DNA from 2 places in the Actinoplanes sp. L3-i22 genome. Region 1 is predicted to be linked to the other one. Evidence: riboswitches for the same ligand, from Rfam matches in the RefSeq annotation. Region 1 holds a riboswitch; the other holds the start of a gene.
What was found. Region 1 has a riboswitch for S-adenosylhomocysteine ahead of ahcY (adenosylhomocysteinase). Riboswitches for the same ligand answer to the same signal wherever they lie in the genome.

Region 1 (15,290 bases):
GCTGCGCATCGCCACCACGTCCAGCTTCGCCGGCGGCCGTCCCGCGGTCACCATCGGCAGCTACTCGTCGCCGTCCTCGGCCTCGCCGGCACCGGCCAACCTGGACTCCCGGAACGTCACCCGGGGTACGTGGCGGGGGATCAACACCACCTACACGTTCACGATCCCGGCGAGCGCGCTGAAGACCGGCACCAACACGCTGTCGATCTCGACGATCAGCGGCAGCAGCGGCACGACGTTCCTGAGCCCGAACTTCATCTTCGACGGCCTGGCCCTCGACCCGGCCTAGGATTCCGAGTTCTCCGGCGCGCTGCCCTTTCCTGGCGGGATGGGCAGCGCGCCGGCCTCAGACGTCGAACTCGCCGTCCTGGACGCCGCCGGTGAACGCGTCCCACTCCCCCTTGGTGAAGAAGAGCGTCGTCACCGGGTCCCGCGAGCTCCGCATCGCCGCGCCGCCGTCGGGCAGCCGCGCGATCTCCACGTAGCCGTCCTCGCTGTCTCCGGCCCGCACCCAGACCGCTGCCGCCAAGTCGAACCTGTCACTCATGGCGAAGACGTTAGGCCCCGCCGCCCCGCCGCCGGATGCCCGGCCAGCAGCGACGCGTCGACCCGGGTGGAGAGCTGCCGGTGCGCCACCCGATTCGGCTCCTCCCGCTCGCGGACCGCGAGCGCCGGCCGGGTTCAGCGCGCGGATCGTGCCGTTCCCGATCCCGGACCGGCCCGACCTGCTATTTCGCTCAGTACCTCGGCGGCGCGGATCGCGTCGGTCAGGGTGGCGCCGTGCGGGACGCCCTCGACGATCGAGCGGAGGAACAGCGCCGCCTCGATCACCTTCAGGTCGTCGAAGCTCATCGCGTTGGCCGGCCCCGGCTGGAACGCGCCGAACTCCCCGTCACCCGGGCCGGCGAAGACCGGGCGACCGTCCACGAGCAACTCCCCCATCCGGCGGAAGTCCCAGCTCAGCATCCCCGAGGTCCCGTGGATCTCGAAGCCGTAGTGGTTCTGCTCGCCGGTCGCGACCCGGCTCGCCTCCACGGTCACCCGGGCGTCGCCGACCCGCAGCAGCGCCGCGAACCAGTCCTCGTTCTCCACCTCGCGCAGCGGCCCGGCGCCGCGCTCGTGCCCGGTGGTCGCGCCGCTCGGGGCCGGCCGGCGCGGGAGGAAGATCGCGGTGTCTGCGGCGACCACCGCGTCGATCTCGCCGAGCAGGTGCCGGACCAGGTCGACGGCGTGCGAGCCGAGGTCGCCGAGCACCCCGTTGCCGCCGCGGGCCCGCTGGAACCGCCAGGTCAGGGCACCGTCGGGGGCGGACGCGTAGTCGCTGAGGAACGCGAACCGGGCGTGCGTGATTGCGCCGATCCCGCCGTACCGAAGAATCGCCCTGGCTTTTTGCACCGCCGGCGCATGCCGGTAGTTGAAGCCGACCGCGATCCGGCCGTCGCCGGCCACGGCCCGGGCATCGTCGGCGCTCAGCCCGACCGGTTTCTCGATCCAGAGGTGCCGGCCGGTCGCCGCGAACGCCGCACCGATCTCGCGGTGCAGGAAGTTCGGCGCGGTGATGCTGACCGCGCCGATCCGCGGGTCGTCGAGCAGCGCCCGCCAGTCGGTGGTCGCGGCGGCGAACCCGAACCGCGCGGCGGCCCGGGCCGCCCGGTCCGGCACGTCGTCGGCGACCGCGATCAGCTTCGGGACGGGCAGGTCCGGATAGTGCTGCGGCAGCCGCAGGTAGGCCTGGGTGTGCACCCGGCCCATCCAGCCGAGCCCGATCACCGCGATCCCGATCTGATCCATGCCTGTGCATGCTAAACGCGACTCTGGGTAAAGCGTGCGTTACATCACGGCATTTTGGAGGTGCGTCCATGGCCCAGAGCCTCGGATCTCCTGCCCCGGCCTCCGATTCGGGAATTATCCGGAGCTTGATCCCCGCGCGTATCGACCGGCTCAGCTGGTCGCCGTTCCACACCCGCATGATCCTGGCGCTGGGCACCGCATGGGTGCTCGACGGCCTGGAGATCACCATCGCCAGCGCGATCGGCCCGGTGCTCAAGGAGCAGGAGACCCTGCATCTGAGCAGCACGGCGGTCGGCGCGATCGCGACCGTCTACCTGCTCGGCGAGGTGTTCGGCGCGCTGTTCTTCGGCCGGCTCTCCGACAAGCTGGGCCGCAAGAACCTGTTCGTCGTCACCCTCGGCGTCTACCTGGCCGGCAACGCGCTCACCGCGCTGACCTGGGGCAACAGTGCCGTGGCGCTCACCTTCCTGTACCTGACGAGATTCATCGCCGGAGCCGGTATCGGCGGCGAATACGCCGCGATCAACTCCGCGATCGACGAGATGATGCCGGCCAAGTACCGCGGCCGGGTCGACATCGGCGTGAACGGCACCTACTGGGGCGGCGCGATCCTCGGCACGCTCGGTACCTTCGTGCTGCTCAACCACATGAGCCTGAACGTGGGCTGGCGGATCGGCTTCCTGATCGGCCCGGTGATCGGCGCCTGCATCTGGAACCTGCGGCGGCACCTGCCGGAGAGTCCACGATGGCTGATCATGCACGGCCGGGAGGCCGAGGCCGAGGCGAACATCCGGCAGATCGAGCAGGCCGTGGAGTCGTCCGGGCAGACGCTCGCCCCGGTCGACGAGTCCAAGGCGATCGAGATCCGGCCGACTCGATCGCACGGCTACCTGTCGTTGCTGCGGGTGCTCTTCAAGGAGCTGCCCCGGCGGTCGGTCCTCGGCGCCACCCTGATGATCACGCAGTCGTTCCTGTACAACGCGATCTTCTTCACCTACACGCTGGTGCTGACGAACTTCTACGGGGTCGACGAGAAGAGCGCACCGCTCTATCTGATCGCGTTCGCGGCCGGGAACCTGATCGGGCCGCTGACCATCGGCCATCTCTTCGACGTGATCGGCCGGCGCAAGATGATCGCGGGCACGTACCTGCTCTCCGCGGTGCTGCTGGCGATCAGCGCGGTGCTGTTCAACGCCGGGGTGCTGAACGCGATCACCCAGACCATCGCCTGGTGCATCATCTTCTTCTTCGCGTCGGCGGGGGCCAGCTCGGCCTACCTGACGGTGAGCGAGATCTTCCCGCTGGAGATCCGGGCCCAGGCCATCGCGGTGTTCTTCGCGATCGCGCAGTGCTTCGGGGCGATCGGGCCGGTCTTCTACGGCTGGCTGATCGGCGAGGGCGAGGACCCGGGCAAGCTGTTCATCGGCTATCTGATCGGCGCCGTGGTGATGGCGATCGGCGGGGTGGTCGAGATCTTCCTGGGCGTCGACGCCGAGGGCAAGTCCCTGGAAGACGTCGCGACGCCGCTCTCCGCGGTCACCACCAGGCCGCGTGCCACCGGGTGATCTTTTCAAGAAAAATCAAGGGCCCGATTTCGTACGTACGAAATCGGGCCCTTTGATCGTGATTTTGATCTGTTATCTCGGGTTTGCGGCGACGAACTCGGCGATGTAGTCGTCGAGCTGCTTCTGCGGCGTCCAGCCGAGCCCGGCGGCCTTGGTCATGTCGGCCTTGCCGCGCACGCGCTCCCCGGGCAGCGCCGGGATCAGCGTGAAGTCGGCGCCGAACATCTTCGCGACCTCGGCCAGTGGCCACTCCCGGCCGGTGCCGAGCAGGTAGCCGTCGCCGGCGCCACCGCGGGCGACCAGGATCAGGCCGCGGACGATGTCGTCGATGTGGGTGAAGTCGCGGGTCTGGGTGCCCGGGGAGACCACGGTCAGTGGCTCGCCGGCCAGGTACTGCCGCTCGAAGATGCCGATCACGGTGGCGTACTTGCCGCTGGCGATCTGGCCGGCGCCGTAGACGTTGTAGAAGTACGCGATCGCGTAGTCCAGGCCGAACCAGTTCGAGTAGTTCTTGATGTACTCGATGTTCTTCGCCTTGGTCCAGGCGTACGGGTTGAGGTTCTCGTCGTCGCCGTCGTTGCCGAACTTCGAGCTGGAGCCGGCGTAGATCAGCCGGGCGCCCGCGGCGGCGGTGAACTTCACCACCTCCTTGGTGCCGAGCAGGTTGAAGTCCCAGGTCAGGTCGTGGTCCTCGAAGGACTGCACGATCCGCGAGTACTCCCCCAGGTGGAAGACCAGCGCGGGGGCCGGGAGGCCGCTGTCCGCCCAGGTCTTGGCGATCCCGGTGGTCGAGCCCTCGAGGTAGGTCACCCGGGGATCGTGCACGTGGTTCTCCGCCGAACCGGTGAAGTAGTTGTCCAGCGAGACGACCGTGGCGTCGGGGAACTCGGTCAGCAGGGACCGGATCAGGGCGGTACCGACGAATCCGGCGCCGCCGGTGACCAGCAGGGTTTGACTCAACGTAGTTCCCAACCTTCAGCCGAGGCGAATGCGCCGACAAGGCTACCAAGCGCAGCGGCCGTACCCGAACTCGTCGGGTACGGCCGCCGTTCTTCAGCTGATGTAGGTCACCAGGCAGAAGGCGCCGGTGGGGCGACGACCGCGGGACGGTCGTCGCAGGTGATCACGTTCGGGACGAACGGGCCGAGCCAGCCGCCACCATTGTCACCGAGATCACTGAGGGTGAACTCAGACCCGCTGGGCGTGAAGTTGAACGAGCCGCAGTTGTTGACCCCGACCGCCCCGACGTTGCGGGCGTCGACGTTCTCGAACGTGGCGCCGCCGGACGCCCGGGCGCTGACCACGCTGGTGCCGGCCCCGTCGACCCGGATGTCCTGGAAGTGCACCCCGTTGATCGAGTACAGGTCCTTCACCGGCCAGTCCGAGACCAGCATGACCGCGTTGTACGTGTTGTCCAGGAAATGGTCCCCGGTCACCCGGATGTCCGCGTCGATGCTCTTGTCGAGCGCGTAGAACCAGATCGCGCCGAGACCGATCTTCCAGTTCAGCTCGAAGGTCCCGGCCCGGACCGTGGTGTTGTCGGTGATCATGAGGTGCCCGGCGAACGGCTCGGCCCCGAAGCGCGAGCCGACGTGGATGCCGCTGCCCTCCCGGATCGGGTCGGCGACCAGGTTCCGCGAGACCGTGTTGTCCGTGCCGCCGTAGATCGCGATCCCGTTCGCCAGCGTCGGCGTCTGGACCGTGTTGCGGTCGAACGTGTTGCCGCTGTCCGCGGTCTTCTCCGACCACATGGCCAGGCCGTCGTCACCGGTGTTGCGGATGAAGTTGTCCCGCACCAGCGAGCCGGTGACCCCGGTGTGGAAGTTCAGCCCGTCGGCGATCTGGTCGACGATGATGTTGCCGCTGACCTGGACGTTCGACATCGGACCGTCGTACCAGAGGCCGACCTTGGTGTGCTGGATGTGCAGCCCGGTGATCGTCGAGTCGCTCATCGCGCCGCCGATCGCGTTCACCTGGTCGGTGTCGATGCGCTCGCGCACGTCACCCTCGATGGCGAAGTCGGCCAGGTGCACGTTCCGGCTGCCGCCGTCCTTGCCGTAGAAACCGACACCGGTGTGGACCGATCCGTCCGGCGCCGGCGTGGACAGCGCCACCTCGTGCCCCCGGACCGTGGTGTACCAGTTGCCGGCGCCCTTGATCGTCACGTCGTCGACGACGATGTGCCGGTTCACCTGGAACGTGCCGGGCGGCAGGTAGACCGCGCGGTGGATCTTCCTGGCGAACGCGATGGCCTTCTCGATGGCCGGCGCGGCGTCCTTCCGGCCGGTCGGGTCGGCCCCGAAGAGCAGCACGTTCACCGCGCCGAGGTCGACCTTCGGCGCGCCGACCAGCTCCGAGTCGAGCAGGTCGATCGTGGTGGTGACCTGGCGCGCGGTGAGCCGGATCTTCTCCCCGGCCCGGTAGGTGCGGCCCAGTGCCAGCCGCTGCTCGTCGTAGAAGTGCATCGGCCGGAACGGCTTGCTCACCTCCGGGACCGGAGTGGTGGCGGCCGGCACGCAGGCGCACTCGGTGATCCACCAGTCCGGGTGCAGCAGCCCGGCCTGCGGGTCGTTGCTGAACGGGTACTGGTTGTAGAGCCAGGAGTACTGCGAGGTCAGGGTCATCGTGCGTGTGCCGCCCGGGGTGCCCACGGACAGCGGCGCGGTGATCCCGCCGCCGTTCGGGGCGTCCGGGATCGAGTACCGCACGGTGATCGCGTTGGCCGACTTGGGCAGGGTGAACTCGACGTACTCCCCCGGGTCCAGGGACACGGCGGAGCGGCCGGAGGCTTCGGCGGCGAGCGAGTATGCGGTCCGGTCGGGGCTGAGCACGGCGCCGGTGGTGACGGCGTGCTCAGCCTCCTGCTCGGCGAACGCGACGGTGGCGCCGCGTCCGGCGACCAGAGCCGGATCGAGAGCGGCCCGGGTGGCCGCGGGTTTGATGGCTACTGAGGACGGATGTGCTGCGGCAGCGGCGGCCGGGCCGATCGCCACACCGAGGGTGACCAGCGGCGTGGCCAGGAGAGCGGCCCAGCGGGGCGGAGCGAACATGTCGCCGACCATAGAAGTTCTGTGATCTGCTCCACAAGGGCCAGTCTCGTTTTGCCGAGCATTTGCCGTGTTTTTGCAAAACTTTGCTTTCCTACAACGTGAATCGCTCCACGATCCCGCGCAGGTCGGTGGACATCCCGGCCAGCTGGCTGGCGGCCCGGTCGGCCTCGGCCACGCCGACCGTGGTCAGCTGCACCGACTCGGCCACCCCGGTGATCGTCCCGGCCACCCGGGCGCCGGCCTCGGCCGCCTCGCTGACGTTGCGGCTCATCTCGTTGGTGGTCACGGTCTGCTCCTCCACCGCCGAGGCGATGGTGGTCTGGAACTCGTTGATCCGCCCGATGATCTCGCTGATCTCCTCGATCGCGGCGACCGCGCCCGCGGTGTCCGACTGGATCGCGGCGACCCGGCGGCCGATGTCGTCGGTGGCCCGCGCGGTCTCCTGGGACAGCTCCTTGACCTCGCTGGCGACCACCGCGAAGCCCTTGCCCATCTCGCCGGCCCGGGCCGCCTCGATGGTGGCGTTCAGCGCCAGCAGGTTCGTCTGCTCGGCGATCGCCGTGATCGTCTTGACCACCTCGGAGATCTCACTGGACGACTCGCCCAGCTTGGCCATCACCGCGCTGGTGGCGGCGGTGACGTCGACCGCGCGGTTCGCCACCTGCACGGCCTGGGTGGCGCTCTGGCTGATCTCCCGGATCGACGCGCCCATCTCCTCGGAGCCGGCCGCCACGGTCTGGATGTTGAACGACATGGTCGCCGCCGACTCGGCCACCGTCGCGGCCTGCTGCGCGCCGTGCTCGGCGCTGGCCGCGGACTGCCGGCTGGTGTCGGCGAGCCCACCGGCCTGCAGAGCCAGCGACTCCGAGTGCGCGGTCAGGTCGGTGACCGTCTTCCGCAGCGAGCTGGTCGCGGCGCGCAGCGAGTCGGCCATGTGCCCGAGCTCGTCGCGCTGGTGCACGTCCGGGTCACCGGAGAGGTCGCCCTCGGCCACCCGGTCCAGCACCCCGCTCACCTTGCGCAACGGCACGATGATCAGCCGGGCCACGAACAGCGCGCCGGAGACGCCCAGCAGCAGCGCGAGGCCGAGCGCGGCGATCACCGCGATCCGGGTGCGGTTCGCGGTGGCGTCGAAGCCCTCGCCGGCCAGCATGTCCTTGTTGGCGTCGTCGATCTCGGCGGTGAGCAGGGCCTCGTAGACCTTGCGCAGGTCCCGGTTGCTGCCCAGGGCGAGCGTGGTCGCCTTGGCCGGCTCGGACGCGTAGAGGCTGAACTCCGTCTTCAGCGCCTCGAACCAGGTGTCGCTGGCCGTCTGGATGTCGGCGAGCACCGGCAGGTCGTCGCCCGTGCCGAGCGTGCGGGCGGAGTCCAGCGCGGAGTTGACCTTCGCCTGGTGGGCGAGCGCCTCGGTGCTGAACTTGGCGTCGCCCTTGAGCAGGAAGCCCCGCTCGTCGTTGGCCGCGCCCTTGAGCTCCAGCGCGACGGAGTTCAGGTTCGTGACGTACGGGACCATCCGCCCGATCTCGGCGTTCCGGGTGCTCTCCAGGTCGTTGATGCCGGTCACGCTCAGCGCCCCGGTCACCACCGTCCCGGCGATCGCCACACCGGCCACCGCGAGCACTTTGGTGGAGACCTTTCGGTCCCGGCACCACTGCCCCAGCCCACGATTTCCGGCCATGTGAGTCGCTCTCCTCAGTCTTAGGTACCGCCCTCTTCGGCACCGCGGAGAGTGTCTTGACCGGTGGCTCCGGTGCGTTTCAGCAACGCACGCCGCTCCGCCTCGGAGCCGGCCACCTCGGCGGCCCGCCGGAACAGCTCGGCCGCGGCCGCCGGGTCACCGGCCCGTTCGGTGAGGTCGGCCTCGGCGGCCAGCGCCGGCGCGTACCCGGCGAGCCCGTCGCGCACCCCGGCCAGCAGGGCGAGCCCCGCCGCCGGCCCGTGGGCGTAGCCGTGCGCGACCGCCCGGTTCACCTCGACGACCGGGGACGGGTGCACCCGGGCGAGCTGGTCGTACCAGCCCGCCACGGTGGCCCAGTCGGTCGCGGCGAAGTCCGGGGCGGTCGCGTGACAGGCCGCGATGTGCGCCTGGATCGCGTACGGCCCGGTCACCGGACTGCCGCCGAGCAGCCCGACCGCCTCGGCGATCGCGGCGTGATCCCACCGGGCGCGGTCCTGGCGGTCCAGCGTCACCAGGTCGCCGGCCTGGTCCTGCCGGGTCGCCCGCCGCGAGTGCTGCAGCAGGCAGAGCGCCAGCAGCGCGGTGACCTCGGGCTCCCCGGGCATCAGCCGGGCCAGCAGCCGGGTCAGCCGGATCGCCTCCAGCGCCAGCTTGTCGTCGGCGTCGTACCCTCGGGTGAACAGCAGGTACAGCACCGCGAGCACGCCCGGCAGACGCTCGGCGAGCGCCGCGCCGGACGGCACCCGGTACGGGATCCCGGCCTGCGCGATCTTGCTCTTCGCCCGGGTCAGCCGCCGCGTCATGGCCGCCTCCCCGACCAGGAAGAGGCGCGCGATCTCCGCGGTGGAAACCCCGGCGACGGTACGGAGGGTGAGCGCCACCCGGGCCTCCATGCCCAGCGCCGGGTGGCAGCACGTGAAGATCAGCCGCAGCCGGTCGTCGCCCTGCGGAGCCGGCTCCGGGTCCTGCAGCAGCGCCAGGTCCCGGAGCTTCCGATCGGCCGTGGCGGCCCGGCGGAGCTGGTCGATCGCCCGATTCCGGGCGACCGTCATCAGCCAGCCGCCCGGATTCGCCGGTGTGCCGTCGTGCGGCCACCGCTTCAGCGCCGCCTCGACCGCGTCCATCGCGCAGTCCTCGGCGAGGGACCAGTCACCGGTGAGCCGGATCAGCGTGGCGACGATCCGGCCGTAGGCCTCCTGGAAAACCGGTTCATTCACCGTGGTACGGCCGCAGCTCCAGCCGCCCGTGCCAGGCCATCGGGTGGGCGCGGGCCACCTCGATCGCCTCGTCCAGGTCGGCGCACTCCAGGATGTCGAAGCCCACGATCACCTCTTTGGTCTCGGCGAACGGGCCGTCGGAGAGCAGCAGCTCGCCGCCCCGGACCCGGACCGTGGTGGCCGCCTCCGGCCCGACCAGCTGGTTGCCGGCAACCCGCCGCCCGTTCTCGTCGTTCTCGGCCACCCACTTGAAGATGTCGGGCGCCTCCAGCTCGGTCTCCGGAGCGGTGTCGGTGCAGACGAACATCATGTACTTCATCGGTTCTCCCTCATCGCGGTCTTTCCCCCATGACGAACGACCTCACCGCTTCAGGACACCGGGGCGTTGAACGGCGTGATTATTTTTGTGGCGATCGACGGCGCGCCGTGTGCCCGGCAGGAAGTTCGCAGGTCAGAGCGGCGATCCTGGTGCAGCACCGCGTTGATCCGGTGCGCGTGCAGCAGGGCCAGGTTGTCCCGGTCCAGGCCGTGCGCCACGAACACGTCGTAGTTGCGGTCCTCGGCCTCGAACGCGGCCACCACCTCGGCGCTGCCGCCGGCCCGGGGCGCGTAGACCGCCCGGACCGTGTGGGTGCCGGCCAGCATCGCGCGCACCTGATCCGGATCGGTCACGGTCCGCAGCCGCCGAGCGGGGCCCAGCACCGAGCGGAACCCGGCGATCCGCTCCGCCGTCTCCGGGCCGCCGACCACCAGCACGTCCCCGGCCCGGTCGTGCAGCCACTGCTCGACCAGGTACGCCGCGGTCGCGCCGGCCTCGAAGTCGCGTGGCGGCGGGTCGTCCGCCGGGGCGTGGTCGTGGTCCAGGTCGGCGATCGCGCGGTGGACCCGGTGGGTGGTGCTCTCCCGGACGCCTCCGCGTTCGTGCAGCACCCGGTCGACGGTGGCCGGGCTCAGGCCGGCTCGCGTGGCGATCTCCTGGATGCGGTGGGGGTGCTTCACGCCGTACAGAATGATGGGTTTTTGAGGTTGCATGGAAGGTCTTTGATGTTTTCTCATCCCTTCCCGTGACCGGTCACGCCGCCGCTAGGCTCCCGGGATGCCCGTGATCTCGCGCCGGACCCCTACCGGCATCCAGGTGTTCGACGAGGCCGTCGAGCCACTCCGGACCTTTCCCCTGCCGCCGGACGTCTGGGACTGGGTGGTGCCCTCGACCAGGGATTCGGTGGTCTACTCGACCGACGACGCGGTGCTCCGGACCGACGCCGGGGGCCGCGAGCAGTGGCGCTTCGAGCTCGGCCCGGTGGGCGAGAACGACGGCATCGGCATGAACAACTCGGCCTTCTCCGCCGACGAGACCCTGGTCTGGGTGTACGTGGCGAACGCGATGGCCGACCGGGCCGACCTCGACGAGCTGATCGCGCTGGACGCGGCGACCGGCGCGGTGCGCACCCGGATCCCGGTGGAGTCGGCCGGGCAGGGCGCCGGGCTGATCCCGCTGCCGGACGGCCAGGTGCTCGTCTCGATCGGCGAGGGCCAGGACGGCGGCGTGGTCCTGCGCGCCGGGCCGGACGGTGAGCTGCACGACTACCTGATCCACGACCGGGTGGTGATCGACGCCTCCCCGGACCGGCGGCAGTTCCTCACCGTCGACCACGAGCGGCGCGCCGACATGGCCCTGCACGACCTGGCCACCGGCGAGGTCGTGCACCGGATCCCGGCGGCCGGCTTCGGGCTGGGCGACCGGGCCTACGTCAACTGGAGCGGCGGCTACCTGGACGACGAGACGGTGATCGTGGTGATCGTCGTCGGGGAGCCGGAACACACGTGGCGGCACTTCCGGGTCGACACCCGGACCGGCGAGGTGCTCGGTGACCTGGGGATCGTCACGGTCGACAAGGACGACCTGGAACCGCTGGGCGACGGGACCTACGTCATCTCGGATACTGACGGAACTCTCAGGCGCATGTGATCAAGCTTGGGACACGATAAAGTGGTGACGCCGAACCGAGAGGCGCTGCAACGGGCAATGACGCCCGCCACGCTCGGTGCGGTTCCATAGACGTAAGGGCGCCTCCTGAGAGGGAGGAGCCCTCTTTTCATGAGCGACAAACTTCGATCCGTCAACGGTCTCGACTTCGCGGTCGCCGACATCAACCTCGCCGAGGCGGGTCGCCACCAGCTCCGGCTGGCCGAGCACGAGATGCCGGGCCTGATGTCGCTGCGCGAGGAGTTCGGCGACTCGAAGCCGCTGACCGGCGCCCGGATCGCCGGCTCGCTGCACATGACCGTGCAGACCGCGGTCCTGATCGAGACGCTGATCGCGCTCGGTGCCCAGGTGCGCTGGGTGTCCTGCAACATCTTCTCCACGCAGGACGAGGCGGCCGCCGCGACCGTCGTCGGCCGCAACGGCACCGTCGACGCCCCGGCCGGCGTCCCGGTCTTCGCCTGGAAGGGCGAGTCGCTGGAGGAGTACTGGTGGGCCACCACCCAGCTGTTCGACTTCGGCAACGGCCAGGGTCCGAACATGATCCTGGACGACGGCGGTGACGCCACCCTGCTAGTGCACAAGGGTGTCGAGTTCGAGGCGGCCGGCGCGGTGCCGGCAACCACCGAGGACGACAACCACGAGTACTCGATCATCCTGGACACCCTGCGCGCCAGCCTGGCGTCGGACCCGCAGCGGTTCACCAGGATCGCTGCCGAGATCCGCGGCGTGACCGAGGAGACCACCACCGGTGTGGCCCGGCTCTACAAGCTGGCCAAGGAGGGCACGCTGCTCTTCCCGGCGATCAACGTCAACGACGCGGTCACCAAGAGCAAGTTCGACAACAAGTACGGCATCCGCCACTCCCTGGTCGACGGCCTGAACCGGGCCACCGACGTGATGCTGGGCGGCAAGCTGGCCCTGGTCTGCGGTTACGGTGACGTCGGCAAGGGCGCGGCGGAGACGCTGCGCGGCCAGGGCGCCCGGGTCGTGGTCACCGAGGTCGACCCGATCTGCGCGCTGCAGGCGGCGATGGACGGCCTGCAGGTCGCCCGGATCGAGGACGTGGTCGGCGACGTCGACATCTTCGTCACCACGACCGGCGGCACCGACATCATCACCGTCGAGCACCTGTCGGCGATGAAGCACAACGCGATCGTCGGCAACGTCGGCCACTTCGACGACGAGATCGACATGGCCGGCCTGAACAAGGTCGCCGGCATCGAGAAGATCGAGATCAAGCCGCAGGTGCACGAGTGGCGCTTCCCGGACGGTCACTCGGTGATCGTGCTCTCCGAGGGTCGCCTGATGAACCTGGGCAACGCCACCGGCCACCCGAGCTTCGTGATGTCGGCCTCGTTCACCAACCAGGTGATGGCCCAGATCGAGCTGTGGACCAAGCCGGGTGAGTACGAGAAGCAGGTCTTCGTCCTGCCGAAGCACCTGGACGAGAAGGTCGCGCGCCTGCACCTGGACGCGCTGGGCGTGAAGCTGACCAAGCTCACCAAGAAGCAGGCGGAGTACCTGGGCGTCGACGTCGAGGGCCCGTTCAAGCCGGAGCACTACCGCTACTGAGGCATAACACGTAAATACTCCCCCTATGTCGGTTTTCAAGCGGTTAATCTGCTGATTCCGACATAGGGGGAGTTTCATATGTTCAGCCGATATCTTCTCGCGGCCGTAACCGTGACCGCAGCCCTGCTCGCACCCGCCACCACGGCCCCGGCCGCCCGCCGCCTCGACCCGGACGCCGCCTTCCTGCGCACCGCCCACCAGGGCAACCTCGCCCAGATCGCGCTCGGCCGGATCACCGTCCGCAGGGCCACCGACCCGGCGATCCGCCGCCTCGGCGCCCGGTTCGCCGCCGACAGCGTCCGGCTCGACCTGGCCGTCCGCGCCGCCGCCCGCTCGCTCGACATCGAGCTGGACCAGGAGCCGAACAGCACCGTCCAGCAGAGCATCATGGTCTACCGCTCGGCGCCGGACGCCGACTTCGACCAGTTCTTCGTCTCCAGCCAGGCGATGCTGCACGACCAGGCCGCCCGGGTGGTTCGCACCGAGCTGAACGACGGCGACGAGGTCGCCGCGCGCCGGATCGCCCAGCGGACCCTGACGGTGATCCGGAAACACCGGGCGGTGCTGGGACATTTCGGCCAATAAGTCGACGTGATCTCCCGATCACGTCATCGACCTGCCACAACGATGTGATCGGGAGTAGCGAAGAATAGGCGGATGAGCCACGAGGAGACCCTTCTTTTCGGTCTGGGGGCCATCGCGATCATCGTGCTGGTCCACTGGATCACCGGGAAGACCGGCCTGCCCGCCGCCGTCCTGCTGACCGTCGTCGGCATCGTCTACGCGTTCCTGCCCGGCGACAACTTCGAGATCGAACCCGATCTGATTCTCACGTTCATCCTTCCGCCGCTGCTCTACAACGCGGCGCTGGACTCGTCACTGCTCGACATCCGGCGCAACCTGCGTACCGTGATCAGCCTGTCGGTGGCCCTGGTGATCGCCACCGCGTTCCTGGTCGGCCTCGGGCTCTCGCTCGCGGTGACCGGTGTGACGCTGGCCGCCGGGATCGCCATGGGCGCCGCGGTGGCGCCGCCCGATCCGGTCGCCGCGCTGGCCGTCGGCCGCAAGGCCGGCCTGCCGCCGCGGCTGATCACCCTGATCCAGGGTGAGGGCCTGCTCAACGACGCGACCGCGCTGACCATCCTGCTGGTCGCCCAGCAGGTCGCGATCGGCAAGCAGGAGTTCACGTTCGCCAACACCGCCGGAAAGTTCGTGATCATGGCGGCCGGCGGTGTCGTCGTCGGCATCGCCGTCGCGTATTTCGTCCGGCTCCTCCGGGGGCTGCGCGCCGACCCGCTGAGCGCCAACGCGATCTCCCTGGTCACCCCGATGGCCGCGTACCTGCTGGCCGAGCACTTCCACCTCTCCGGGGTGCTGGCCGTCGTGGTGGCCGGCCTGATCATCGGGCACGACACCCCGCGGTACGCGACCGGCGCCAGCCGCCTGCAGACCGCGGCCGTCTGGCGACTGATCGACTTCCTGCTGGAGGGCACCGTCTTCCTGCTGATCGGCGTGCAGATGAAGAACGTGCTCGAGGAGCTGAAGGAGTACCAGACCAGCACGATCGTGATCGCGGTGAGCATCACGCTCGGCGTGGTCCTGCTGCTCCGCCCGCTCTGGCTGGGGCTCACCCAGCTGCTGCCCCGTTCCCTGCACACCCGCCTCGGCGGGGACGACGAGGACGAGGCCGAGGTCGAGGAGCTGCCGAAGGGCCGGCGCAAGGAGAAGTCGCTCGGCGTCCGGGAATCGGTCGTGATGAGCTGGGCCGGCACCCGCGGCGTGATCACGCTCGCCGCGGTCTACAGCCTGGACTCCAACTTCCCGAACCGCGGCCTGCTGGCGTTCTGCGCGTTCGCGGTGGTGCTGGTGACCCTGATCGGCCAGGGCCTGACGTTCGCGCCGCTGGTCAAGTGGCTCGGGCTGCGGGCCAACCAGACCGACAAGGCCCGGTTGCGCAACGAGGCCCGCTCGGCCGCGGTGCGGGCCGCGCTGAACCGGATCGGCGACATCCAGAGCGAGCACCACGACCACGTCGAGGACGAGGCCATGGAGACCATGCGCAAGCAGCTCCAGGTCCGCCTCGACCGCTACCGGCACCGGCTCGACCTGCTGGAACAGGTCGACTCGACCGAGGTGCCGCCGTCCCCGCAGTACGAGGCGGCGCTGATGGTCCGGCAGGCGGTGATCGACGCCGAGCGCGAGGAGCTGCTGCGCTGGCGGGACGCCGGCCGCCTGGACGACGAGAACCTGCGGGTGCTCAACCGCGAACTGGACCACGAGGAACTCGTGTTGCCGAAACGCGGCAAGTCACATTGACCTGCAACCGTCCGGCCGACGGCATCGCCGTCGGCCGGACGTCGTTCACGCGGGGATGTCGCGGCGGCGCAGGGCCGCCAGCCCGACGCCGGCAATCGCGGCGGCAATCAGGAT
Region 2 (15,290 bases), 5.3 Mb from region 1:
TCGCCCGCCCGCTCCCCTAACTTCCAGATCAAATTCTTGCTTGGGTACGGCGTCAGCTCCGCCCTCCGCCGCCGCCAACGCCCGCCCCGCTGCCCCGCCCTCGCCCCGCCTCGCCCCGCCTCGCCCCGCCTCGCCCCGCCTCGCCCCGCCTCGCCCCACCAACGCGACCATTTGCCCCGCCCGTGCCGCCAACGCGACCGGCAGCCGCGCCTGTGGTCGCCGCCTTGAGCGATCGCTCAAATTGTTCTACGCTGCCTTTTGAGCGACTGCTCAACCGACTTCGGAAGGCGACGACGATGAGAACTCCTCGGCTGGTGAGCGCCATCGAGCGCCGCCTCCTGATCAACTACCGCACCGACCCGGAGATCACCGCCCGGCTGCTGCCGGCACCGCTGCGGCCGCAGGTCGTCAACGGCTGGGCCGTCTCCGGCATCTGCCTGGTCCGCCTGGCCGGCGCCCGCCCGTCCTTCGTGCCCGCTGCGGTCGCCGGGCTCGGCTTTCGTAGCGAGAACGCGGCCCACCGGATCGCCGTCGAGTGGGACACCCCGGACGGCATCGCCCTCGGCGTCTACATCCCCCGCCGCGACACCGCCTCGCGGCTCAACTCCTGGGTCGGCGGCCGGCTGTTCCCCGGCCGGCACCACCACAGCCGGTTCGACGTCCGGGAGAACCGGGACGAGCTGCGCATCAGCGTCGACGGCCCCGGCGTGGACGTGCACGTCCGCACGGCCACCGACCTGCCCGCAAGTCAGCTCTTCCGGAACGTGGACCACGCCTTGGAGTTCTTCCGCCGCGGCGCGGCCGGCTTCTCCACCACCCCGGACCCGACCCGGCTCGACGGCCTGGAGCTGGTCACCGAGGACTGGAACGGCACGCCCGCGGAACTGCTCTCGGTCCGCTCCACGTTCTTCGAGGACCCGGCCCGCTTCCCGCCGGGATCCGCGATTCCCGACTGCGCCCTGCTGATGCGCGACCTCGCCGCCACCTGGAACCCCCTGCCCCCGATGACCGTGCGCCCCACCACCGGCCAGCTCACCCGCACAAACCGATGACGGCCGATCAGCCAACTCCCCCGCTCACCAGGGCGACCCGATGATTTTTTTTTTCCTCGCCCCGCCTCGCCCCGCCTCGCCCCGCCTCGCCCCGCCTCGCCCCACCAACGCGACCATTTGCCCCGCCCGTGCCGCCAACGCGACCGGCAGCCGCGCCTGTGGTCGCCGCCTTGAGCGATCGCTCAAATTGTTCTACGCTGCCTTTTGAGCGACTGCTCAACCGACTTCGGAAGGCGACGACGATGAGAACTCCTCGGCTGGTGAGCGCCATCGAGCGCCGCCTCCTGATCAACTACCGCACCGACCCGGAGATCACCGCCCGGCTGCTGCCGGCACCGCTGCGGCCGCAGGTCGTCAACGGCTGGGCCGTCTCCGGCATCTGCCTGGTCCGCCTGGCCGGCGCCCGCCCGTCCTTCGTGCCCGCTGCGGTCGCCGGGCTCGGCTTTCGTAGCGAGAACGCGGCCCACCGGATCGCCGTCGAGTGGGACACCCCGGACGGCATCGCCCTCGGCGTCTACATCCCCCGCCGCGACACCGCCTCGCGGCTCAACTCCTGGGTCGGCGGCCGGCTGTTCCCCGGCCGGCACCACCACAGCCGGTTCGACGTCCGGGAGAACCGGGACGAGCTGCGCATCAGCGTCGACGGCCCCGGCGTGGACGTGCACGTCCGCACGGCCACCGACCTGCCCGCAAGTCAGCTCTTCCGGAACGTGGACCACGCCTTGGAGTTCTTCCGCCGCGGCGCGGCCGGCTTCTCCACCACCCCGGACCCGACCCGGCTCGACGGCCTGGAGCTGGTCACCGAGGACTGGAACGGCACGCCCGCGGAACTGCTCTCGGTCCGCTCCACGTTCTTCGAGGACCCGGCCCGCTTCCCGCCGGGATCCGCGATTCCCGACTGCGCCCTGCTGATGCGCGACCTCGCCGCCACCTGGAACCCCCTGCCCCCGATGACCGTGCGCCCCACCACCGGCCAGCTCACCCGCACAAACCGATGACGGCCGATCAGCCAACTCCCCCGCTCACCAGGGCGACCCGATGACGGCCGGCGCGCCCGCGGTCCTCCGGCGTGGCGGCTCGCCCGGCCGGGGCAGCCGCCGCTGAGGTCGCGGTGTTAGCGTGCGAAGGCGAGCCGAGAGGCGCTGCGACGGACCGATGTCCGCCACGCTCGGCTCGTTCCCGACCGCAAGGGCGCCTCCCGCCGGAGGCTGCCCACGCACGCACCCCGGCGGATGACCCGCATCCAGGGGGACGCACATGACGACGGACCTGACCGAGTTCATCGCCGGCCTGCCCAAGGTGGAGTTGCACGTCCACCACGTCGGCTCGGCGACACCGCAGACCGTGGCCCGGCTGGCCGAACGCCACGCCGGCACCACCTCGGTACCGGCCGACCCGGACAAACTGGCCGAGTACTTCACGTTCACCGACTTCGCCCACTTCGTCGAGGTCTACCTGTCGGTCGTGGACCTGATCCGCGACGTCGACGACGTGGCCACCCTGACCTACGACATCGGCGCCGGCCTGGCCGCCCAGTCGGTGCGCTACGCCGAGGTGACGCTCACCCCGTACTCGTCGGTCACCCGCGGCATCCCTGCCGAGGCCTACTGCGAGGCGGTCGAGGACGCCCGCCGCCGGGTGGCCCGCGACCACGGCACCGAGTTGCGCTGGTGCTTCGACATCCCGGGCGAGCCCACCATGACCGGCGCCGACATCACCCTGGACGTGGCCCTGCGCCACCGCCCGGACGGCCTGATCAGTTTCGGCCTCGGCGGCCCGGAGGCCGGCATTCCCCGCGCGCGCTACGCCACCCACTTCGCGGCCGCCCGAGCCGCCGGCCTGCACAGCGTCCCGCACGCCGGCGAGTCCACCGGCCCGCAGACCGTCTGGGACGCCCTGCACCACCTCGGCGCCGAACGCATCGGCCACGGCATCGCCGCCGCCCAGGACCCGGCCCTGATGGCCCACCTACGCGACCACGACATCCCGTTGGAGATCTGCCCGACCTCCAACATCTGCACCCGCTCCGCCCCGTCCCTGGCCGAGCACCCGCTGCCCACCCTGGTAGCCGCCGGAGTCCCCGTCACCATCAACTCCGACGACCCCCCGATGTTCTCCACCACCCTCAACCACGAGTACCAGGTAGCCGCCGACCTGCTGGAACTCGACAAACACGGCGTAGCCGACCTGGCCCGCCAGGCCGTCCGCTACTCGTTCCTCGACCCCTCCGGCAAGTCCGCGATCCTCGCGGAGATCGACGCCCACGTCGCCGACCACACACCCGCCTGACCCACGCCGCCTGACCCGGCGGGCGAAAATCCGGCCGCTCCCGCCGGGCCAGGCCGTTAGCCTGGCCGCGTGTGCCGGTACTCCTCGATCGTCTACAAGGTTCACTACGTGTGCGTGCCGTGCCGCCGCAGCAGCAAGCTGCCGTGGGACGGGGTGACACACCCGTGCCCGCGATGCCGCGTACCCATGGCGTACGCGGGCCACGACTTCGCCGCACCCCGGCGCCGGAACACCTCCGCCTGGATCGCCGTGGCCGCGGTCCTCACCGCGGGCCTGCGCTACGACGGTTTCGAGACGTGCGGCTGTGGCCGGGACCCGAAGTTCCGCCCCCGCACCAGCGCCAGGTCCGCGTGCGACGCCAGCTGGCCGCCCGCCACGGCGTCCCGATCGCAAACCTGCTGTCCACCCGCGATCCCCACGCCGCGATCGGATCGGCATCGCCCTATCGGCGGCAGATCCGGATGCCGTCCGGAAGGTGCGATGATTGACGCGTGGATGATCGCCGCACATACTCGGCCGTCGACGTTGTGCCTCTGACTTTTCGCGAAGCCGTGGCGCGCCGGCCGGCGATGTATTTCGGGAGCTGTCCGGCCGAGGATTGGCCCTTGGTGATTGCCGCCCTGATGAGCATCGACATTCTGGATTACGCGATCGCGCCCGAGCCTCGTGCGACGGTGACGCTGCACCGAGACGGTGACGTCTCGGTCGCGGTCACCGACGCTCGGCTGCGCCGGCCGGTGAGCGCCAAGCCGTGGCCGGTGGAAGACTTGATCCGCCGGCGAATGTGGTGGCTCCAGCTCGGCTCCGCCATGACGGTGGCCGTACTCCGCGACGGCACGCCGCCGGAGACGGCCGAAGTCGTCCACGACGAACTGGTCTGGAACGACCTCGACATCGCGGTGCGGTTGACTTTCGATGCCGAATTCCTCCGTGTCCCGCCTCAATCATGGTGGCGGGATGGCGTGGCGAGGCTTCGAGCCGTCCTTGACAGCGGAAGCGTCCGATTGCCGCCCGGCCGGCGGCTTCTGGTCACTGACGAGGCCGCCGGGACTACGGTGTCCATACCCTGAGACAGGGCCACGAAACAGCGCATGCGGCAACGGCCCGGCACCACCTCTGATCAGTAACGGTCCCGCCGCACGACGTGCGCGTCGACCAGGTCGAGGAAGGCCCGCACCGCCGGACTCGGCGCGCCGCCGCCGAGGCTGGCCGCGGCCAGGGTCCACGACGCGGCCGGCGGATCCAGTTCGACGGACGCGACCCGATGACCGTCCTCGGCCGCCAGCGGCGGCACCAGCGCCAGGCCGATGCCCGACTCGACGTACCCAGGAATGGTGGTGATGTCGCTGACCTCAACCGCAATGGTCCGGGTGACCCCCGCCCGCCGGAAATCGTTGTCGGTGCGGATCCGATTGCAGAAGCCGGGCGGAAGATCGATGAACGGCTCATCCGCCAGCTCGGCCGGACTCACCGCCCCCCGCTCGGCCAGCGGATGCCCGACCGGCACGAGCAGCCGCGGCTGGAACTCGGCGATCGGATCCAGACGCAGGTCAGGCACGCTCGCGACCTGCACACCGACGAACGTCACGTCGAGCTCGCGAGCCCGCAGCGCGGCCAGCAGCCCGTCGGTCCCCCCGGCCGCCATGCTCAAGCTCAGCCGCACGCCGGGATGGCGGGCCCGGAAGTCACTGACCAGCCCCGGCAGGTCAACCGCGGTCAGCCCGGACAGCGTGCCGACGCGCAGGCTCCCGGTCAGCCCTTCGTGCAGGCCGGCGACCGCCGCCCGGGCCTGATCAAGGGCGTCGAGCGCCCGGCGCGCCTCGGGCAGCAGCGCCTTACCGGCCTCGGTCAACGCAACCCGGCTGGTGCTGCGTTCGAACAGCGGCGCACCCAGCTGCCGCTCAAGCGCCCGGATGCTCGCCGAGACCGTCGACTGCACGGCATGGCTGCGCTGGGCGGCACGGGTGAAGTTGAGTTCCTCGGCGACGGCCACGAAGTACTGCAGTTGACGCTGTTCCACCCCGCCGATGGTAATCGCCCAGGACGATAAGCCAAATCGGAACTATTCGTTGGCGGCGAATACCCGGCCCCGGCAGTCTTGGCCCCGACATCCGATCGTGAGCGAGGAGCTCGTCCCATGAACGTCTTCCTGACCGGCGCCACCGGCCACATCGGCTCGGCGGTCCTGCCCGCCCTGATCTCCGCGGGCCACTCGGTCACGGCGCTGGTGCGCTCCGCGGAGAAGGCGGCGACCGTCCGCGCCGCCGGCGCCGGGGCAGTCATCGGCGACATTCAAAACCATGATTTGGTACGCCGTCTGGCCGCCGATGCCGAAGCCGTGCTCGCCACCGCCTCGCCGGGCGACGCGACCAGCAGCACGGTCGAGACCGCGTTCGCCGAGGCCGTCCTCGACGGCCTGCGGCCGGGCGCCACGTTCCTGCGCACCGGTGGCGTCTGGGTGCACGGCGCCGGGCCGGACCTCACCGAGGACACCCCGCGCAACGCCCCGCCCCTGGTCGCGTGGCGCGAGGAGCTGGACTCGCGGGTCCTGACCGCGGCCGGGATCCGGTCGATCCTGATCGAGCCGGGCCTGGTCTACGGCAACGGCGCCGGCATCCCCACCCTGGTCTTCGCGGGCGAGCGGACCGGCGACCCGGCCGCGCTGCGCCTGGTCGGCCCGGGCACCCAGCACTGGACCAGCGTGCACGTCGACGACCTGGCCGAGCTGTACGTGGCGGCGCTCGACCAGGCCGAGAGCGGTTCGGTGTACCTCGGCGTCAGCGGCGACAACCCGACGGTCCGCGAGCTGGGCGAGGCCGCCTCCCGCCGGCTGGGTCTCGACGGCCGGGTGGTGCCCGAGGACGCCACCGCGCTGGTCGAGCGGCTCGGCGGCTTCGGCGCGGCCCTGCTGCTCGACCAGCAGGCCACCGGCGAGAAGGCCCGTCGCGAGCTGGCCTGGAAGCCGTCCCGCCGGTCGCTGATCGAGGAGTTCGCCGCCGGCGCCTACGACCCCGCCTGACCTTCGAGGGCGGAGTGGGCGATGGCGGCCAGGCCCGCTGACGCGATTCGTTCGTCGTCGCTCCAGTGGCCGCCGCTGACCCCGATCCCGCCGACCGTCTGCCGACCGGCGGTGATCGGAAGCCCGCCGCCGAACGTGACGATCCGCTGGATCTGGGCGGGCACGCCGAGCGCCAGCGGCGCGTCGCGCTCCAGCATCTCGTGCCAGGCCGCGGTGGACAGCCCGAATCCGGCCGCGGTGTACGCCTTGTCGGTCGCCACCTGCACGGTGATGACCGGCGCGCCGTCCATCCGGGCGAACGCGGTCAGGTGCCCACCGGCGTCGACCACGGCGATCGACGACGGGATGCCGCTGCGCTCGGCCGCGGCCAGGGCGGCGTCGAGCATGGCGCGGGCGGCATGCTCGGTCAGGGCGGGAACGGTACGGAAGGGGTTCATGACATCTCCAGGATCTGAGCGGACGAGGGTCAGGCGCGGGCGGTCACCGGCGTGCCGGGACTTACCGGTCGACGCGTGCCGGGGCGTGGCTCCACCGGGATGACGGCGGCGGCCAGCAGCGGAAAGATCAGGATGGTGGCGAACGCCGGCCCGTACCCGATCGCGCCGATCAGCGCGCCGATCGCCGGCGGGGTGGCCGTGCCGACCGCATTCTGGGCCGTGTTCTGGATGCCGAGCGCCCGGCCCGACCAGTCCCGTCCCGCGTACTCGGCGACCGCGGTGAACGCCAGACCGTTCGGACTGACCGTGAGGACCGCGGCGGCCAGCAGCACGGCGACCGAGAATCCGGTCGGCGCGGTGGCGGCCAGCAGGGCGACGACGGCGACGATCGCCAGCGCCACGGTCCGCATCGGACGCAGCCGGGAACCCGCCCGGTCGGACCACCAGCCCGCGGCCAGCCGGGCGACCGCGCCGCCGATCTGCCCCGCGGCGAGCACGCGTCCGGCCGCGGTGGCCGTGAAGTGGTGCTGGTCGACCAGGAAGACCAGCGCGAACGTGGCGACGGTGAACTGCGGCACGATCAGCAGCGCGCTGGCGGCGTGCACCCGCCACAGCACCGGTGTGCGGTAGGGCGAGCCGGTTCGTGCGGCGTCCCCGGTCGTCACCCGGGCCGGGTCGCGGACCAGCACGGCGACCAGCCCGGCCGAGGCCAGGCTCAGCACGGCGAGCAGCAGGATCGCGGGCGCCACCCCGGACCCGGAGAGCGCGGGCAGCGCCACGGCGGCGACCGCGACCCCCGCGGGCTGAGCGGTCTGCCGCAGGCCCATGGCCAGCCCGCGCTCCTCGGCCCGGAACCACCCCATGATCAGCCGGCCGCTGGAGGCGTGCACGGCGGCGCCCGCGGCGCCGGCCAGCAGGAAGCACAGCCCGAGCCGGACCGGGTCGTGCATCCGGGTGGCGACCAGCAGGATCGCGCCGGACCCGGCCAGCCCGGCGGAGAGCACGAGACGCTCGCCCCACCGGTCGGCCGCGGCGCCCCAGGCGATCAGCGTGGTGAGCAGCCCGGCGGTGGGCGCGGCGGCGATCAGTCCGGCGGTGGCCAGGGACAGGCCGTCGGCGCGCAGGGCGGGGATCAGATAGGCGAGGCCGAACTGGAAGGCGCAGCCGCTGGTCATGGCGATCATGCCGATCGCCAGGACGAGCCAGCGCCGCGGTGAGGGTTGCACGAGACTCTCCCGATGCCGATGGTTATCAGATGTCGAATAGCCAACAGCATGCTGATAGCAATGCGCAACCTGTTAAGGTGGGTGACGTGCACTACTCCGAGCGCCTGCTGGGCTACGTCAAACGCGCCGAGCAGACGACTCAGGCCGCCAAGGAACGGGTGCTGCGCGAGTTCGCGATGACCCCGGCCCAGCAGAGCGCGCTCGCCGTCCTGTCCGACAACGACGGCATCACGGCCGCCGAGCTGGCCCGCCGGTGCGCGGTCACGCCGCAGACGATGAACAGCACGCTCGGCCGCCTGGAGCAGCGAGGCCTGATCGAGCGCCGCCCGCACCCCGTGCACGGCACCCTCATCGAGATCCGCCTGACCCCCGCCGGCACCGACCTGTTCACCCGCGCCGACGCCCGAGTCGCCCACCTCGACGAACGACTCGCCCAGGCCCTGCACCCCCACGAGCTGGCCACCCTCAAGTCCCTGCTCGACAAGGTCACCGAAACAGCCCGCTCCGAACCAGAAACCCCCTGACCAAAACCCATTTCCGGGTACGGGCGCGGAACGAACGTACGGGAAAGCCTTTGGTCGTTTGATTTGCGAGATGGCACGCACGACACAGGGACTCAGCTTGTCGCCGACCCGCATCGCCTACCGGGAGCTGCCGGACTCCGTCCAGGAGCACGTCGGCGCGATCATCGGGCCCGTCATCGCCGCCGACTCGGCGGCTGAAGGGCTCAACAGCTCCGTCGCCGCCAGGCTGCACACTCCCGGCGGCCGCTACTTCGTCAAGGCCCTGCCGGTCGCGCATCGCTGGGCCTGGACCCAGCAACGCGAAGCAGAGGTCGCGCCGCACGTCGCCACCGTCGGAGCGGCCCTGATCGCGCGGATCGTCGAGGCCGGCTGGGACGTCCTCGTCTTCGAGGCCCTCGAAGGGCACCGCGCCGACTACACGCCGGGCTCGCCGGATCTCGGACACGTCGCCCGGCTCCTCGCCCGCATCGGCGAGCTGCGCTGCCCGGACACGACCCTGCGACTGGCCGAGCAGCGGCTCGCCGCCTACACCAGCAAGGATCTGCTGCACCACTTCGCCGGCGAGAGCCTGCTGCACACCGACCTGAACCCGGCCAACGTCCTCGTCACCGGCGAAGAGGCCCGCATCGTCGACTGGGGCTGGGCCACCCGCGGCGCTGCCTGGCTCGACGCCGCCTACTGGGTGAGCTGGCTGATCACCGCCGGCCACCGCCCCGCCCAAGCCGAACAGCAGGCCGGGCGGATCCCGTCCTGGCGGGCCGCGCCGGCCGCGGGGATCACGGCGTTCGCCGAGGCCAACGCGAACGTGTGGGCGGAGATCGGGACGGGAAGCACCGATCCCTGGACCCTCGGCATCATGGCAGCGGCCGAGACGTGGCGGCGGCATCGGCACGATGGACCCGCGGCCGGGCCACCAGCTGGGACCGGCGCGAGGCAGCCGGTCAGCTCGGGATCAGGCGGCGCCGAAGGACAGGGCCATCAGGGCAACGTCGTCGTCGATGTGGCCGAGGGTGGTGAGGAGGCCGGTCAGCGCGTCGACCGCAGCCGGAGCCGTGGTGGGCGCGAGCCCGGCCAGGAAGGCCTGTAACGCCTCCTCGCCGTACCGCTCCGGGCTCGGCCCGGCATGCGCTTCGAGCAGCCCGTCGCTGTAGAGGATCAGCGTGTCGCCGGGTGCCAGGTCGAGGGTCCGCGTCACGATGCGCGGCGTCCGCAGGCTGCCGATCAGGGTCCCACCGGTGGTCGGCTGGGCTTCGACCGTGCCGTCGGCGCGCAGCAGCATCGGGGCGGGATGCCCGCCCCCGGCGATGGTGATCGAGCAGCCGCCCGCGGTGGGGACCAGCGTCCCGAAGACGACCGTGCAGTGCCGGTGCGAGTCGCTGTCATAGCCCTGGCGCAGAACGGTGTTGAGGTGCGCCAGCACCGCGGCCGGCGCCGGCTCGTACGCCGCCGCGGTACGCAGGGTGTACCGGGCCGCCGCCGTGGTGGCCGCCGCCGCGAGCCCTTTGCCGCACACGTCGCCGAGGAAGAACCCCCATCGCCCGCCGTCGAGCGGGAACAGGTCGTAGAAGTCGCCGCCGATCCGATCCGCGGACGCCATGTGGTAGTACGCGGCGGCCCGCATCCCCGGCGGCGCGAGCAGCATGTCCGGCAGGAGACTGTGCTGCAGCCCGGCGATCAGCCCGCGCAGGCGTTCCCGCTCGGCGTCGGCCTCGCGCCGGGCGTGCAGCAGTTCCTGCTCGTACGCGCGACGTTCGCGCGCGTCGAAGACGGTGGTGCGGATCAGCATCGGCTGGCCGTCGATGCCGGTCTTGATCGCGGACGTGACGAGCACCGGCAGCCGGGAGCCGTCCGCGCGCCGGAGTTCGAGGGCGATCCCGTTGACCTCACCCCGCATCTGCAGCAGCGGCGCGAAGTGGGTCTCGTGGTAGAGCCGCCCGCCGACGGTGAGCAGGTCGCTGAAGCGCTTTTGCCCGACGAGTTCTTCGCGGGTGTACCCCAGCCAGCCCAGCAACGTCGTATTGATCTTGGCGATCGTGCCGTCCAGCAGCGTCGACAGGTTGCCGCACGGCGCGGTGTCGTACAGGTCGTCGATGTTGTCCTCCAGCATCGCCGGAAACGCCGACGCCTGCACCGGGATGCGGCGCGACCCGGTGCGCGGTGCGGGCTCGGTCACCGGCGCCCGGTCACGGAAGCCACGAAGGCGGCGATGGCCTGGGCGGTGGCCTGCGGCGCGCTCAGCTGCGGGCAGTGTCCGGTGGCGTCCAGGGTGACCAGCCGGCTGCCCGGGATCCGGGCGTGGACGTACGCGCCGACCTCGGGCGGCGCGATCGCGTCGTTCGCCGACTCCAGCACCAGCGTCGGCACGGTCACCCGGGACAGGTCGGCGCGCTGGTCGGACAGGAAGGTGACCCGGGCGAACGACCTGGCGACGGCCGGGTCGGTGCGGCAGAAGCTGTCGGTCAGCTCCTGGCCCAGCTCCGGCCGGTCCGGGTTCCCCATGATCACCGGGGCCATGGTGGCCGACCAGCCCAGGTAGTTGCTGTCCAGCGAGTCCAGCAGCTCGTCGATGTCCGCGCGGCTGAACCCGCCGCGGTAGTCGTCCTGGTCGATGTAACACGGCGACGGCGTCAGCAGGACCAGCCCGGCGAACCGGTCCGGCTCCGCGGCGGCGGCCAGCACCCCGATCATCGAGCTGACCGAGTGGCCGACGAAGATCACGTCACGCAGGTCGAGGTCCCGGCAGATCTCCAGGACGTCGCGGGCGTAGCCGTCGAGGGTCGAGTACCGCTCCGGGTCCCAGGCCGCCGGGTCGGAGCGGCCCGCGCCGACGTAGTCGAAGAGCAGCAGCCGGGACTGCTCGCCCAGGCGGGCGGTGACCTGCCGCCACATGTTCTGGTCGCATCCGAACCCGTGGGCGAGCATCACCACCGGACCGTCGGCCCGGCCCGCGAAGGTGATGTTGCTCCGTGCCCGAACGTCCATGCCGGTAAGTGTCGCACCCGGCCGGCCGGGGCGATGAATCCGATGATCCGCCCCGAGACGCCCCCGAATATCGGTAATGCGGCACTTAACCACCCGATACCACATAAATTGGGAGAAATATAGCCCTGAAGGTAGGAAAATGATCAAGACACGCAAGACTCTGCCGCTCCTCGCCACCCTGGTGGCGCTCACCGTGCCCGCGTCCGTGCTGCCCGCGAGCCCGGCCGGGGCCACGGCCGGCTCACCGTCCGCCGAGACCTCGCCGGAGAGCATCCTGGTCACCGGCACCGGCCAGGTGTCCGGCAAGCCCGACACCCTGACCGCGAACTTCGGGGTGGAGACCAGTGCGTCCACCGTCGGCGACGCGCTGAACCGGGCCAACGCCGCCACTGCCAGGATGCGCGACGCGCTGGTCCGCGGCGGACTGTCCACCGCCGACGCGCAGACCTCGGACATCGGCATCACCGCGCGGCGCGGCAAGGACGACCGGATCACCGGCTACACGGTGAACCAGGGCCTGGTGGCGAAGATCCGGAACCTGCCGAAGGCCGGGGCGCTCATCTCCGCGGCCGTCGCGGCGGGCGGGGACGCCGCGCGGCTCAACGGCGTCTCGTTCGCGATCGAGGACGACGCCGCGCTGCTCACCGAGGCCCGGAAGAAGGCGTTCGCCGACGCGCGCGCCAAGGCCGAGGTCTACGCCCACGCGGCGGGCCGCCCGCTCGGCCGGGTGGTCCGGGTCAGCGAGGACGCTCCCGGCTACAGCGGCCCGATGGGCCTGAAGAGCATGACGTACGCCGACGCGAGCGTCCCGATCGAGCCGGGCCGCCAGCAGCTGTCCGTCACCGTCACCGTGGAGTGGGCCCTGAACCCGGTCGCCCCGGCGCCGAAGCCGTAAGCCGCACGGTCACCACCGCGCCACCCAGCGGCGGCCCGTTGCGCAGCTCGACGGTGCCGCCGTGGCCGGTGACGACCGCCCGCACGATCGACAGCCCGAGCCCGGCCCCGCCGGTGGCCGACCGGGCCGCGTCCCCGCGGACGAACCGTTCGAACGCGGAGTCGAGCAGGCCGGGCGGGAAGCCGGGCCCGTCGTCGGCCCATTCCAGGTCGACGGCCCCGCCGCGGCCGGCGGTCACGGTCACCCGGACCTCGCCGGCGCCGGCCGCACCGCTGTTCGCGGCGAGGTTGCCCAGCACCTGACGCAGCCGGTCGGTGTCCGCCTCGGCGAGCGCCGGGTCGCCGTACACGGAGATCCGCAGTTGATTTATCGGCGCGAGGACGCGCGCCTCGGCCTGGGCAAGATCGGTCACGTCGGTCGGCGCGCGGTGCACCACTAGGGTGCCGGCCCGCTCCCGGGCGAGCAGCAGCAGGTCCTCGGCGAGCCGGCCCAGCCGGACCACCTGGCCCTGCGCGGCCAGCAGCGACTCGCGGACCTCGGCCGGGTCGTCGACCGCGGCGAGGGCCAGGTCGATCTCGCCGCGCAGCACCGCGATCGGGGTCCGCAGCTCGTGGCTGGCGTCGTCGACGAACGCGCGTTCCCGGTGGAAGGCGACCGACAGCCGGGACAGCATGCCGCTGAGCGTGGCGGCCAGCCGGGCGATCTCGTCGTCGCCGGGCACCGCCGGCAGCCGCCGGTCGGAGTCCAGGCTGGAGATCGCCGCGGCCTCCCGGGTGAGCGCGTCGACCGGGCGCAGCGCGGCCCGCAGCAGCAGCCGGCCGAGCGCGGCGAGGGCCACGATCAGCACCGGGGTGGCCAGCGCGAGGACGATCAACTGGCGGGTCCCGGCGCGATCGATCGCGGACAGCGGCAGGGCCACGGTGAGGACCTGGCCGGTGCTGCCGACCGGCCGGGACAGCAGCCGGACCGGCATCGGGACGCCGGTCGGCCGGGACGGCAGGGTCCCGTCGGTGAAGGTGCGGCCCCGCACCGCGCGGACCTGCTCGGGGGTCAGCAGGATCTGGTCGCGGATCGCGGCCGCGGTGGCGACCGGCGTGCCGTCGGCGGCGTAGAGCTGGGCGATCGGATCGCCGTGCACCGCGCCCAGGTCGTGACCGCGGACGCTGGCGAGCAGGTCGTCGCTGCGCGCGGTCAGGTCGGTGTCGACGGCGGCGTCGAGCTGGTGGGCGAGCGCGACGTAGAGCAGCGACAGCGAGACCAGGAGCACGGCGGAGGTGCCGAGCCCGAAGACCAGGGCCAGCCGGGCACGCAGGGACGTGGGGATCAGACGCCGCACAGGGTCGACCTTACGTGCCCCTATGCTGGCTGCTGTGCGCGTGCTGGTGGTCGAGGACGACGCGGCCATGGCGTCGATGGTGGTGCGCGGGCTGCGCCGGGCCGGCTATGCCGTGGACACCGTCGGGACCGGCGCGGACGCGGTCTGGTCGATCGTCGAGAACGACTTCGACGCGGTGATCCTGGACGCGATGATCCCGGCCCCGGACGGTTTCGAGGTCTGCCGGCGGATCCGGGAGCGGCAGCGCTGGGTCCCGGTGCTGATGCTGACCGCCCGCGACGGCACCGACGACAAGGTCCGCGGCCTGGACGCCGGCGCCGACGACTACCTGACCAAGCCGTTCGCGTTCGACGAGCTGCTGGCCCGGGTGCGGGCGCTGACCCGCCGGGAGCCGGCCCAGCGGCCGGTCGTGCTGCGCGTCGGCGATCTGGCGCTGGACCCGGCGACCCGCTCGGTGCACCGCGGCACGACGCCGATCCCGCTGTCGGCGAAGGAGTTCGCGCTGCTGCACGAGCTGATGCGGCGGGCCGGCGAGACGCTCACCCGGACCTATCTGATCGAGCACGTCTGGGACGTCGCGTACGACGGCGGCTCGAACGTCGTCGACGTGTACGTGCGCTACCTGCGCGACAAGGTCGACCGCCCGTTCGGCCGGGACACCATCCGCACCATCCGGGGCGCGGGCTACCTGCTGGACCCGGAGGCCTGATCAGGCCGCGGCCGGCGCGTGCCGCTCGGCCAGCCAGTCCCGGAACGCGGCGGCCGGGATCGGCCGGGACACCAGGTAGCCCTGGACCGCGTCACAGCCGTGCTGCCGCAGGTAGTCGAGCTCGGCCTGCTCCTCGACGCCCTCGGCGACCACGGTCAGGTCCAGCGCGCGGGCCAGCTGCAGCGCGGCGTCGGTGACCGCCCGCCGGTTCCGGTCGGTCACGATGTGCCGGATGAAGCTCTTGTCGATCTTCATCTCGTGGATCGGCAGGTGGGCGAGCCGGCCCAGCGACGAGTGCCCGGTGCCGAAGTCGTCGATCGACAGGGTGACACCGAGCGCGAACAGGGTGTCCAGGGTGCGACGGGCGTTCTCCGGGTCGGCCATGATGCCGTTCTCGGTGATCTCCAGGGTGAGCGCCCGGGCCGGCAGCCCGTGCCGGTCGAGCGCCTCCTGGACCTGGCCGGCCACGGTCTGGTCGGCGAGCAGGTCGGGGGACAGGTTGACCGCGACCGACATGTCGTGCCCGCCGGCGCGCCAGGACGCGCACTCGGCCAGCGCGGTGTCCAGCACGTGCCGGGTCAGCGGCCACATCAGCCCGGAGCGTTCGGCGAGCGGGATGAACTCGTCGGGCGGGACCGGGCGGCCCTCGTACTGCCAGCGGGTGAGCGCCTCGGCGCCCAGCACCCGCCCGGTGCTCGGCGAGACCTTGGGCTGGTAGACGACGGTCAGCGCGCCCGCGGCGACGTCGGCGCGCAGCGCGGTCATCAGGATCAGCCGGCGGGCGGTGTCCCGGTCGTCGTCCGGGTCGTAGATCCGCACTC

Region 2: linked by a shared signal. The riboswitch ahead of L3i22_RS32445 (adenosine deaminase) and the one ahead of ahcY (adenosylhomocysteinase) in region 1 are both predicted to bind S-adenosylhomocysteine.

The regions. Positions count from the first base shown of each region.
Region 1 is NZ_AP024745.1:461,581-476,870, reverse strand. Features, by position in the region: gene L3i22_RS02180 (rhamnogalacturonan lyase B N-terminal domain-containing protein) at 1-289, shown strand, start outside; gene L3i22_RS02175 (DUF397 domain-containing protein) at 347-547, opposite strand; gene L3i22_RS02170 (Gfo/Idh/MocA family protein) at 682-1,791, opposite strand; gene L3i22_RS02165 (MFS transporter) at 1,917-3,356, shown strand; gene L3i22_RS02160 (NAD-dependent epimerase/dehydratase family protein) at 3,429-4,316, opposite strand; gene L3i22_RS02155 (glycosyl hydrolase family 28-related protein) at 4,424-6,406, opposite strand; gene L3i22_RS02150 (methyl-accepting chemotaxis protein) at 6,498-8,084, opposite strand; gene L3i22_RS02145 (RNA polymerase sigma factor) at 8,105-9,301, opposite strand; gene L3i22_RS02140 (YciI family protein) at 9,294-9,620, opposite strand; gene L3i22_RS02135 (LacI family DNA-binding transcriptional regulator) at 9,671-10,300, opposite strand; gene L3i22_RS02130 (hypothetical protein) at 10,398-11,270, shown strand; S-adenosyl-L-homocysteine riboswitch at 11,302-11,381, shown strand; gene ahcY (adenosylhomocysteinase) at 11,400-12,860, shown strand; gene L3i22_RS02120 (DUF4142 domain-containing protein) at 12,939-13,445, shown strand; gene L3i22_RS02115 (Na+/H+ antiporter) at 13,518-15,176, shown strand; gene L3i22_RS02110 (ABC transporter permease) at 15,222-15,290, opposite strand, start outside.
Region 2 is NZ_AP024745.1:7,202,199-7,217,488, forward strand. Features, by position in the region: gene L3i22_RS32430 (esterase family protein) at 1-20, shown strand, start outside; gene L3i22_RS32435 (DUF2071 domain-containing protein) at 297-1,052, shown strand; gene L3i22_RS32440 (DUF2071 domain-containing protein) at 1,295-2,050, shown strand; S-adenosyl-L-homocysteine riboswitch at 2,181-2,256, shown strand; gene L3i22_RS32445 (adenosine deaminase) at 2,310-3,341, shown strand; gene L3i22_RS32450 (hypothetical protein) at 3,833-4,411, shown strand; gene L3i22_RS32455 (LysR family transcriptional regulator) at 4,462-5,361, opposite strand; gene L3i22_RS32460 (NAD-dependent epimerase/dehydratase family protein) at 5,479-6,360, shown strand; gene L3i22_RS32465 (heme-binding protein) at 6,345-6,797, opposite strand; gene L3i22_RS32470 (MFS transporter) at 6,827-8,023, opposite strand; gene L3i22_RS32475 (MarR family winged helix-turn-helix transcriptional regulator) at 8,110-8,547, shown strand; gene L3i22_RS32480 (PP2C family protein-serine/threonine phosphatase) at 9,500-10,720, opposite strand; gene L3i22_RS32485 (alpha/beta fold hydrolase) at 10,717-11,529, opposite strand; gene L3i22_RS32490 (SIMPL domain-containing protein) at 11,669-12,424, shown strand; gene L3i22_RS32495 (cell wall metabolism sensor histidine kinase WalK) at 12,375-13,760, opposite strand; gene L3i22_RS32500 (response regulator transcription factor) at 13,795-14,469, shown strand; gene L3i22_RS53875 (bifunctional diguanylate cyclase/phosphodiesterase) at 14,470-15,290, opposite strand, start outside.